DNA from 2 places in the Serratia sp. LSHTC3 genome. Region 1 is predicted to be linked to the other one. Evidence: predicted binding sites of a transcription regulator. Region 1 holds the regulator's gene; the other holds the start of a gene.
The links. The regulator Fur, encoded in region 1, represses iron uptake genes when iron is present. The targets are predictions, from matches to a motif close to ATAATAATGAGAACNACTATCAA.

Region 2: the regulator Fur is predicted to act here: its motif matches at 2,156-2,178, upstream of fes (enterochelin esterase).

The regions. Positions count from the first base shown of each region.
Region 1 is NZ_JBXUNP010000005.1:289,658-294,620, reverse strand. Features, by position in the region: gene ybfF (esterase) at 1-763, shown strand, start outside; gene ybfE (LexA regulated protein) at 1,020-1,307, shown strand; gene fldA (flavodoxin FldA) at 1,563-2,102, shown strand; gene fur (ferric iron uptake transcriptional regulator) at 2,432-2,878, shown strand; gene AC2CGI_RS19670 (beta-N-acetylhexosaminidase) at 3,127-4,963, opposite strand, start outside.
Region 2 is NZ_JBXUNP010000001.1:1,455,985-1,460,947, reverse strand. Features, by position in the region: gene AC2CGI_RS06915 (amino acid adenylation domain-containing protein) at 1-494, opposite strand, end outside; gene AC2CGI_RS06910 (MbtH family protein) at 545-769, opposite strand; gene fes (enterochelin esterase) at 799-2,106, opposite strand; gene AC2CGI_RS06900 (TonB-dependent siderophore receptor) at 2,307-4,496, shown strand; gene AC2CGI_RS06895 (helix-turn-helix transcriptional regulator) at 4,547-4,963, opposite strand, start outside.

The DNA.
Region 1 (4,963 bases):
CATGAAATTACATTATCAACTGCTGGCCGCCGAGTCAGACGCGCTGCCGGTGCTGCTGATCCACGGGCTGTTCGGCAATCTCGACAACCTGGGCGTGCTGGCGCGCGATCTGCATAAACAGCACAGTGTGATCAAGGTCGATCTGCGCAACCACGGCCTCTCCCCGCGCGCCGACGACATGAACTACCCCGCCATGGCGCAAGATCTGCTGGCGCTGCTCGACGAACTGCAGCTGGAGAAAGCGATCGTCATCGGCCACTCGATGGGCGGCAAAGCGGCGATGGCGCTGACCGCCATCGCGCCCGAGCGCATCGCCAAGCTGATCGTCATCGACGTCGCGCCGGTGGATTACCAGACCCGACGCCATGACGAGATCTTCGCCGCGCTGAAGGCCGTCAGCGCCGCCGGCATTACCCAGCGCCAGGCGGCCGCCCAGTTGATGCGCGACTACCTGCAGGAAGAAGGCGTGATCCAGTTCCTGCTGAAGTCCTTCCATAACGGTGAATGGCGCTTCAACCTGCCGGTGCTGATCGAACGCTACGAAGACATCACCGGCTGGCAGGAAGTCCCGGCCTGGCCACACCCGACCCTGTTCATTCGCGGCGGCCTGTCGCCGTACGTGCAGGACAGCTACCGTGCAGACATCGCCCGCCAATTCCCGCAGGCACGCGCGCACGTCGTCGCCGGCACCGGCCATTGGGTGCACGCCGAAAAACCGGAAGCGGTGCTGCGCGCCATCCACCGTTTCCTCGGCGAAGCCTGAAAAACGCGCTCACCTGGCGAAAAAACGCGCTAAAGATAACGGCTTAGCGCGTTTAGCCCGCAGTTAGGCATTGTCGCCGCTCCATCTGCTGGGGTAATATGGCGCGCTATAATTTTGCCGCCGCGCCAGCGCGTTCGCGAACGCCGGTTCGGGGGTAAATTTGGGTTAGGGTTTATTGGCCCGAAGTGTGTTAACCGATGCCTCCGGAAGCGTGCGAGCGCTTTTTGATGCAAACTCCCTTGCAGTACCGCTACCTATGGCAAAAGAACAAACGGATCGCACGACGCTGGATCTGTTCGCAGATGAACGCCGTCCGGGGCGCCCGAAAACCAACCCGCTTTCCCGCGATGAACAGCTTAGAATCAATAAGCGCAATCAGTTACGGCGCGATAAAGTGCGCGGATTGCGGCGCGTAGAGCTGAAAATCAACGCGGATGCGGTGGACGCCCTGAACAAACTGGCGGAACAGCGCAACATCAGCCGCAGCGAACTCATCGAGCAGATGCTGTTGGCGCAACTGGCGGAAGAACAGCCGGAACATTGATCTCTTCGGCCGCACGCGCGGCGCGGCGTTAAGGACAACGCCGGATCGACCACGCTTTTCTTCATCCTTCGGCATCGCATAAATGCGATAAAACCCCGGCGCCACTTTCTGGCATGATACGCATTTACCGGTAAGAGACTGCGCCTGTCGGCGCCCGCCACCGTGGCGAAAGGCTCTTGCCATGGCATCATTTTAATCGGCGGCAGTGCCGGCGCCGAGTAATGCAATTAATTGAATTTAAAGGTTATACGCGATATGGCTACTGTAGGCATTTTCTTTGGCAGCGACACTGGCAATACCGAAAACATTGCCAAAATGATCCAGAAAATTCTCCAGAAACAGTTTGGCGACGACGTCTCTGAAGTGCACGACATCGCCAAAAGCAGCAAAGAAGACCTGGAAGGGTTCGATATCCTGCTGCTGGGTATCCCGACCTGGTACTACGGTGAAGCGCAGTGTGACTGGGACGATTTCTTCCCGACGCTGGAAGAAGTCGATTTCAACGGCAAACTGGTGGCGCTGTTCGGCTGCGGCGACCAGGAAGACTACGCGGAATACTTCTGTGACGCGATGGGCACCATCCGCGACATCATCGAACCGCGCGGCGCGGCCATCGTGGGCCACTGGCCGACCAAAGGCTACCACTTCGAAGCTTCCAAAGGCCTGGCGGACGACAACCACTTCATCGGTCTGGCGATCGACGAAGACCGTCAGCCGGAGCTGACCAATGAGCGCGTCGACGCCTGGGTCAAACAGATTGTCGAAGAGCTGAGCCTGGCCGATATCGTCGGCTAAACGCCGGGACTGGCGAAAGGTTGAACAAAGGCCCTGTAAAGTGCATAGTGTGCCGACAGGGCCGTCATCGGCAACAGGGATTGCTGCGATAGAAGCTACAGATTTGTAACTTCCCACCCCGTCACGGTAGACTGAGATATCGGTTTATCCCATCCATCAAGGCGTTGCATGCAAAACATGCAATAGTGCAATTATATCTTTGTTAACAACCGGCGGTTTCCATTTAGTACAACCGGTTCTATAATGAGACGCATTAACTCTTTGTGCCGACCGATGCCACAGGCGAGTACGCCTCAACTTGATTAGCATAGTAACAGGACTGAATTCGCATGACCGACAACAACATCGCATTGAAGAAGGCCGGCTTAAAAGTCACGCTTCCGCGACTCAAAATCCTGGAAGTACTGCAAAATCCGGAATGCCATCACGTCAGTGCGGAAGATTTGTACAAAAAACTGATTGATATGGGCGAAGAGATCGGCCTGGCAACGGTTTATCGCGTACTGAACCAGTTTGACGATGCGGGCATTGTGACACGTCACAACTTCGAAGGCGGCAAGTCCGTGTTCGAGCTGACCCAACAGCATCACCACGATCACCTGATTTGCCTGGACTGCGGCAAAGTGATCGAATTCAGCGACGAATCCATCGAAGTGCGCCAGCGTGATATCGCCAAGCAGCACGGCATCAAGCTTACCAACCACAGTCTGTACCTGTACGGCCACTGTGAAACCGGTGACTGCCGCGAAGACGAATCGCTGCACGACAAGAAATAAGCCTCACCGGCTATGAGAAACCGCCTCACATTGAGGCGGTTTTTTTATGCCCGCCGTACAACGGGCAAAAAAATCCCCGGGCAAGCCGGGGAAAGATCATGTCATGAAATACTACAATTGCAGCGGCACTGCGACTCCACGTACTGCTCTCACTTCAACATCCGCCCCACGCCGGCACGCGCGGGGGCGAACGCATTCCCCCTTCGTTAAGCGGCCCGCCGCCATGACGACAGGCCGATGTGCCGGGCTTAGACCTTCTCGGCGCGGCTGTAACGTTTACCGTCCGGGCTGACCGAGCGCACCTGTACTTCGCCGGAGACCGCCGGTTTGGCCTTGGCATCATAGCGCTGCCACTGCTTACCGCCGTCGGTGGAGTACTCGATGCCCAATCCCGGCAGCGCGATATTCGCTTCCAGCTTGCCGCCCGCCACGCGCGCGCCCGGCACCGGCAGACGGTAAGCGACGCCGCCTTTGTCCAGCTTGGCCAGTTCTCGTTGGCCCAGGATATTGGCGAAGCGCAACCAGTCTTTCTCCAGCGCCTTGGTGTCGACAAAGTGGGTTTCCCCGCCTTTGTATTCACGGCCGGCGCGATAGTCCTGCTCCCAACCGGCTCGGTGCCAGGCGCGTTCCGCCACCGACAGCGCGCGCGGGAAGATCATGTATTCCATCTGCGGATCGGTGCGCTGGGTTTCGCTCCACAGCTGAGCGGACAGACCGTAGGCGCCCGGCCACGGCTTGTCGCTTTTGGCGTTAAAGTGGTTGCCGTCGCGGTCGACCGAGGTTTCCGCGTTCTGCGGCATGTTGTCCGGCGCGAAGCTGAACACCTTGCGCTCGTCGCTGAAGCGGGTGCCCCAGTAGTAACCACGCTCGTCCGGGTTCACCTCGTAAGGGAAGTCCATGTAGACGTAGTCCGGGTTGGAGACCACCACTTCATATCCTTTGTTGGCCCAGTCGTTGACGCTATCGAAACCGCCCCAGTACAACGTATCCCAGAAGTTGACGCCCACGCGCGAGGTGGCGAACGCCTTTGCGTTCTCGGCGTCTTTCAAGCCGTCTTGCCAGGCCTGCATTCTGTCGATGCCGTGCGCCTTCACCAGCTTGCTGACCTCCTGGCCGAAGTAGCTCGGCAGGTGTTCCATGTCGGCCACCTTGCCTTCTTTGATCATCGTCTGGCAAACCTGCGACTTGGCCCACGGCTTGTCTTCGTTGCTCTGGTCGATGATGCCTTTACCCGGCTCCGGTTTCGCCTTGTCGGTATAGCCGGCGCCCAGGCGGATGTTTTTCGCCTCATCGCCGCCGAAGTGCCAGGTTTTGATCGGCTGCCCGGCTTCTTTATGCATCTGGGCAATCTCGCCAATCACCTTGTCGACAAAGCGCTGGGAGGAATCCAGGCACGGGTTCAGGTAGCTCTGGCGGTTAAAGAACTGCACCGAGGTGGTATTGGAGGTATCGGTCGGATCCACCAGGCGGAACTCGTTGGCCTCCTGCTCTTTGCCGGCGGCATGCAGTTTCTTGTAGCGCGCTTCCATAGAGACCACCGCCGCGCGGGCGTGCGCCGGCATGTCGATCTCCGGGATCACCTCAATCTGGCGCGCCTGGGCGTATTTGATGATGTCGATATAGTCCTGACGGCTGAAGAAGCCGCCGTAGACGTCCGGCCCCTGGCCGTACTGCGGCAGCAGGCAGGTGGTTTCGCTCAGATCGTGGCAGCGCTGGCCGCCGACTTCCGTCAGCTCCGGCAAACCGGGGATCTCGATGCGCCAGCCTTCGTCATCGCTCAGGTGGAAGTGGAATTTATTGAGCTTGTAAGCCGCCATCTGATCCAGCAGGCGCAGCACCGCGTCCTTCTTATGGAAGTTGCGCGCCACGTCAAGGAAAATGCCGCGATACTGGAAGCGCGGCGCATCGCTGGCGTCGAGCGTGGCGATCTTGCCGCTGCCGTCGCTCGGCACTAACGACAGGATCGACTGCAACCCGTAGAACACCCCGGCCTGATCGAAGCCGATCACCCGCGCCTCTTTCTTACCGATTTTCAGCTCATAAGCGCCCGGCACCGCCATCGCGCCTTTAAACTTGCCCGGCTGG
Region 2 (4,963 bases), on a different contig from region 1:
ATGGCCTCGAAGCTAAAGCCGTCCAGGGTCAGATGATGAAAGCGCTGGTACCAGAACCAGCGATCGGCGTTGACGCGGATCACCGCATGGCGATAGAGCGGCCGTTCGCCGTCCGCCGGCAGATCCTGCGCCAGATCGTCGTTCATCAGCGCCAGCGCCGCCTGCTCGGCGTCCGGCCGCGCGCTGAAATCGAACCACTCCGGCGCCTGCACGCGTGCGGGATCGGCTATCAGCGGTAAACGCTGCACCGGCTGGCCGTCCTGCGCCTCAAAGAATCGCGCCTGAACCGTATCCGCTTCGGCCAGCCCCTGACGGATCGCGCGCTCCAGCGCCGAACGATCGATAGCGCCGTGCAGTTCGGTGTAGTGCGCCACGGCGAAGCTGTTGCGGCGCAGCGCGATTTGGTCGGCGATCCAGATCCCCGGTTGCGCAGCAACCAGCGGATAATCCCGATACTCGACCTGAGTATCCGGTAAAGAAAGCGTTTCTGACATGGTGTCTGTCCTTTCCCTCAAACGGAATATATCGATTGACTGCCTGGCGCTTAACGCGCAGCATCCGCCGCTTTCAGCGCCGCCGGCCGCATGTCCTGCCAGTGCGTTTCGATGTAGTCGATGCACTCGCCGCGCGACGCCGGCCCCATCAGCACGCGCCACCCCTGCGGCGTATCGGCAAACTGCGGCCACAGCGAATACTGCTGCTGCGCGTTGACCAGCACGGAGAAACGGAGGCTTTCGTCATCGAACGGGTTTTGTTGTTCCTGAGTCATTTGCATTACCTGTCTGTCAAAATGTGGGATTACTTCATTGCGGAAAGCAGCCGGCGCACGCCGTCCACCAGGCCGCCGCGCCAGCAGAGCGCGTCATGTCCGCCGGAATACACGCGGTAGTCGGCGCGGTGCCCGGCCGCCGTCAGCGCCTGGTGCATCTGGCGATTGACGAATTCGATGTCCGCCTCCCGATCGCCGGCCTGTTGGATCACGGTGAGCTTGGGTGCCGCCGCGTTGCGCTGCCGAACCTGGCGTATCAGCCAGCCTTCCTCCAGTTCGTGGCGTTTTTCGAACTGGGTAACAAATTGCACCGTAGGCCACCAGAAAGAGCCGGACTGGCTCAGCACGTGGCCGAAGCGCTCTGGCCAGTGCAAACCGGCGTATAACGCCGCCAGCCCGCCGTAGCTCTGGCCGGCGACCACGGTGCGCGCCCCAGTCTCGCTGAACGCTTCGCGGCGCTGCGCCTGCGGCAGCAGTTCGTCGATCACCGCCTGCCAGAAGACGGCGTTGCAGGGCAGCTCGTTTTCCCGGTATTCACCATCGATCGCATCGATCAGCAACCAGCACGCGGGAGGCAACTGCCCTTTTGCGGTTTCGTTCTCGATCACCGGCAGCAGCGCATGCCTTTCGATCCAGTTTTGGCCGTCGAGCAGCAGCACCAGCGGGCGGTTCGCTTTCACCGCCGCGTCGCCGCTGGCATACAGCCAAACGCGCCGCTGGTTACCCAGCCGTTCGCTGTGCCACTGAAATCGCTGTAGCCGCGCCTCATCCAGCGGCCGATCGGCAGCCTGCCAGGCGCTTTGATCGTCGGCATCCGGTCCTTGCGCCAGGGATACGGGCCGCGGGCGATGAGACGGCCCCAGCGAGAGCCGATTCAGCGGATCGGCGATCGCCAACGGGAACAGCGATACCCACCAGGCACGCTGCTGGCGGTCGCGTAACGTTTCGTCGTCGCTGAAGACGGGGGGGAGATCTCGCTCGGTAATGGGGATCAGGCTGTAGCTGCCGCGCCAGCGGCGATCGATAACGGCCGAGCCGTACCAAACGTCGGTGCCGGGGAGCCTGGTCAGGCTGCTGGGGGACGTGCTGTGGTGATCGGTAATGCCGTTGATATCGGCGTAAACGCGGCATATCGGCGAGTGCCGTTCATCGCCGGCGGGGTCGCGCCATAGCCAGGTCATTTTGACGTGGCGTTCGTCGAGCGCGTCGACGATGGGCGTGCCCTGCGCGGCAACCTTTTGCCACCACGCGGATTGCCCTGCCGCCTCTTCACGCAGCCATTGCGCCGCCAATCCCTCAAGGTCGTTTCCTGGCCTCTTTTCCGGCAAAAACTCCATAGCGCCCCTTACATAACATGAGTGATTTTTACAAAACCTGACAATCGTATTGATACTCATTATCATTTTCAATACTATTTGTCGGATTTTTACCGTCGTGCACATACGGCGTCTCCGCGTCGACGGGTGAATACCGCTCGTCGATATTTCGGGGTTTATCAGGGTGGCATAACACACAACGCAGGTATGCAGGAGAGATAATGAAGATTAAAAACAAAGGGATAGCTAACGGGAATGCGGAGGCGATGTCCGCCAGGCGTCTGTTGCTGGGATCGGCGCTGGCGTTATTGCCCTTGGCGCAACACGCGTCTGCGGCAGCGGACGAAACGATTTTGGTGACCGCCGACGCGCAAAACAGCGTGACCGCGCCGGTCAAAGGGATCGTCGCCAAAGAGAGCGCCGCCGGCACCAAGACCGCCGCCTCTCTGCGCAAGACGCCGCAGTCCATCTCGGTGGTCACGCGCGAGCAAATGAACGACCAGGAGCCGGCGTCGGTCGCCGACGCGCTGAACTACACCAGCGGGGTGATCACCACCTACCGCGGCAACTCCAACCGCAATGACGAAGTGATCAGCCGCGGCTTCCGCTATGCGCCCAAACTGCTCGACGGCCTGCACTTTGGCCTCTCGAGCCAAAACGGCGGCGCCGGGCAGATCGACCCCTGGCTGCTGGAGCGCGTGGAGATGGTGCACGGCCCGGCCGGCGTGCTGTACGGCCAGGTCAGCCCCGGCGGCGTGGTGGTGATGACCAGTAAACGCCCTACCGCCCAGAGCATTCACGAAGTCAAATTCAGCACCGGCAACCGCCATCTGGCGGAAACGGCGTTCGATTTCGGCGGCAAACTCAACGACGACAACACCCTGTTCTATCGCCTGAACGGTATCGCCAGAACCGAGCACGAGTTCGTCAAAGACAGCAAGCAGCAACGGGTGGCCATCGCGCCGGCCTTCACCTGGCTGCCGAACGAAGACACCAGCTTTACGCTGCTGACCAGCTACCAGAACGATCCGAAAGCCGGGTCGCGCAACTTCCTGCCGCGTGCCGGCACGCTGTTCCCGACCAGCGCGGGCTATGTGCCCTATGACTTCAACGTCAGCGAGCCCAGCTTCAACAAATCGCGGCGCGAGCAGGCGTCGATCGGTTACAGCCTCGAGCACAACTTCAGCGATGCGCTGTCGTTTACCCAGAACCTGCGCTTCACTCACCGCGATGAAGACTATAAATATCTGGTCTATAACGTAAATTCTGACGTTAACGACCACACCGTGACGCGCAGGGCGCAGCATGAAACGCAGATGACCAACGAGTTTGGCGTGGATAACCAGCTGAAGGGCCTGTTCGATACCGGCGAGGTGAAGCACACCGTGCTGGGCGGGCTGGATTACCGCTACAGCCATAGCGATTCGAAGATGTATCGCGATCGCGGCAACGATTACCCGATCGACTGGGCCAATCCGGTTCGCCCCAGCATTGATGGCAGCGCGCTGACGCTGGTTTCCAGCGAATTGAAGACGCTGAATCAGGTCGGGGTGTATCTGCAGGATCAGCTGGAGTGGAATAACTGGAACCTGCTGCTGTCCGGCCGCCAGGACTGGTCGCAGGTCAACACCCGCGATCGCACCGCCGGCGGCAAAGAGCAGACCTACAACGATGCCCAGTTCACCGGCCGCGCGGGCCTGCTCTACGCCTTCGACAACGGCATTTCGCCGTATGTCAGCTACAGCACCTCGTTCGATCCTAACCTGTATCCGAGCGCGCCGGGCGCCGATCCGCTCAAGCCGACCACCGGCAAACAGACCGAGGTGGGCGTGAAGTACCAGATCCCGGGCGGCAATACCCTGCTGACCCTCTCCTGGTTCGATATTACCCAGCGCAACGTGGCGTCCTATAACCGTCTCACCTCCGCCTATGAGCAGATTGGCGAGGTGAAATCCAAGGGGATTGAGGCGGAAGTGCACGCTCAGCCGACGCCGGCGATCAAGCTGACCGCCGCCTATACCTACACCGACGTAGTGACCAAAGACTCCAACTCGGCGGACGAAATCGGCCACAGCCCGGCGGGCATCCCGCGCCACGCGGCGTCCGCCTGGGGCAGCTACAGCTTCCTGAGCGGCGCGCTCAACGGCCTGACCGTCGGCAGCGGCGTGCGTTATATCGGCGATGCGCCGGCCGACGCCACCGGCCAGTACGACGTGCCGCACTACACGCTGTACGACGCCATGGTGAAGTATGACCTCGGTCAGGCTTCGTCGGCGCTGCGCGGCGCTGCGCTGCAGCTCAACGTGCAGAACCTGACGGACAAGAAATACGTTTCGTCGTGCAGCGGCGAGTACGCCTGCTTCTACGGCAGCGGCCGCAGCATTATCGCTTCGGTCAACTACCGCTGGTAACGAAAATGGGCGGCCAGCGCCGCCCCTTTCTTCCACCTTTCCCGCCGCGTTTACTCTTGCTTCAATTCCCGCAGATGCTTGTACACCGTGGCGCGCCCCATCGACAGCACGTTGGCGATATAGTCCGCCGCGCTTTTGGCCTTGAACGCCCCCTGATGATAGAGATCGCTGACCAGCCGCCGTTTCTGTTCGCGGCTCAGCGCGCCGAGCGCAGCGTTCTCGCGCCGCAGCCAGTCATGCAGGAAGGTATTGATCTTCTCTTGCCAGTCGTCTTTGAACAGCTGTTGCGGCTGCGGCTGCAATCGCGTGACCGACAGGAACATATCCAGCGCGTTGCGGGCGTCCTCGAACATCGCGGTGCTCAGGTTGATGCACAGCAGATAGCTGGGGTTACCCTGCTCGTTGCGCGCGGCGATGCTCACCGAGCGCATCTTTTTGCCGTCCCAGTTCAGCTTTTCGTAGGGGCC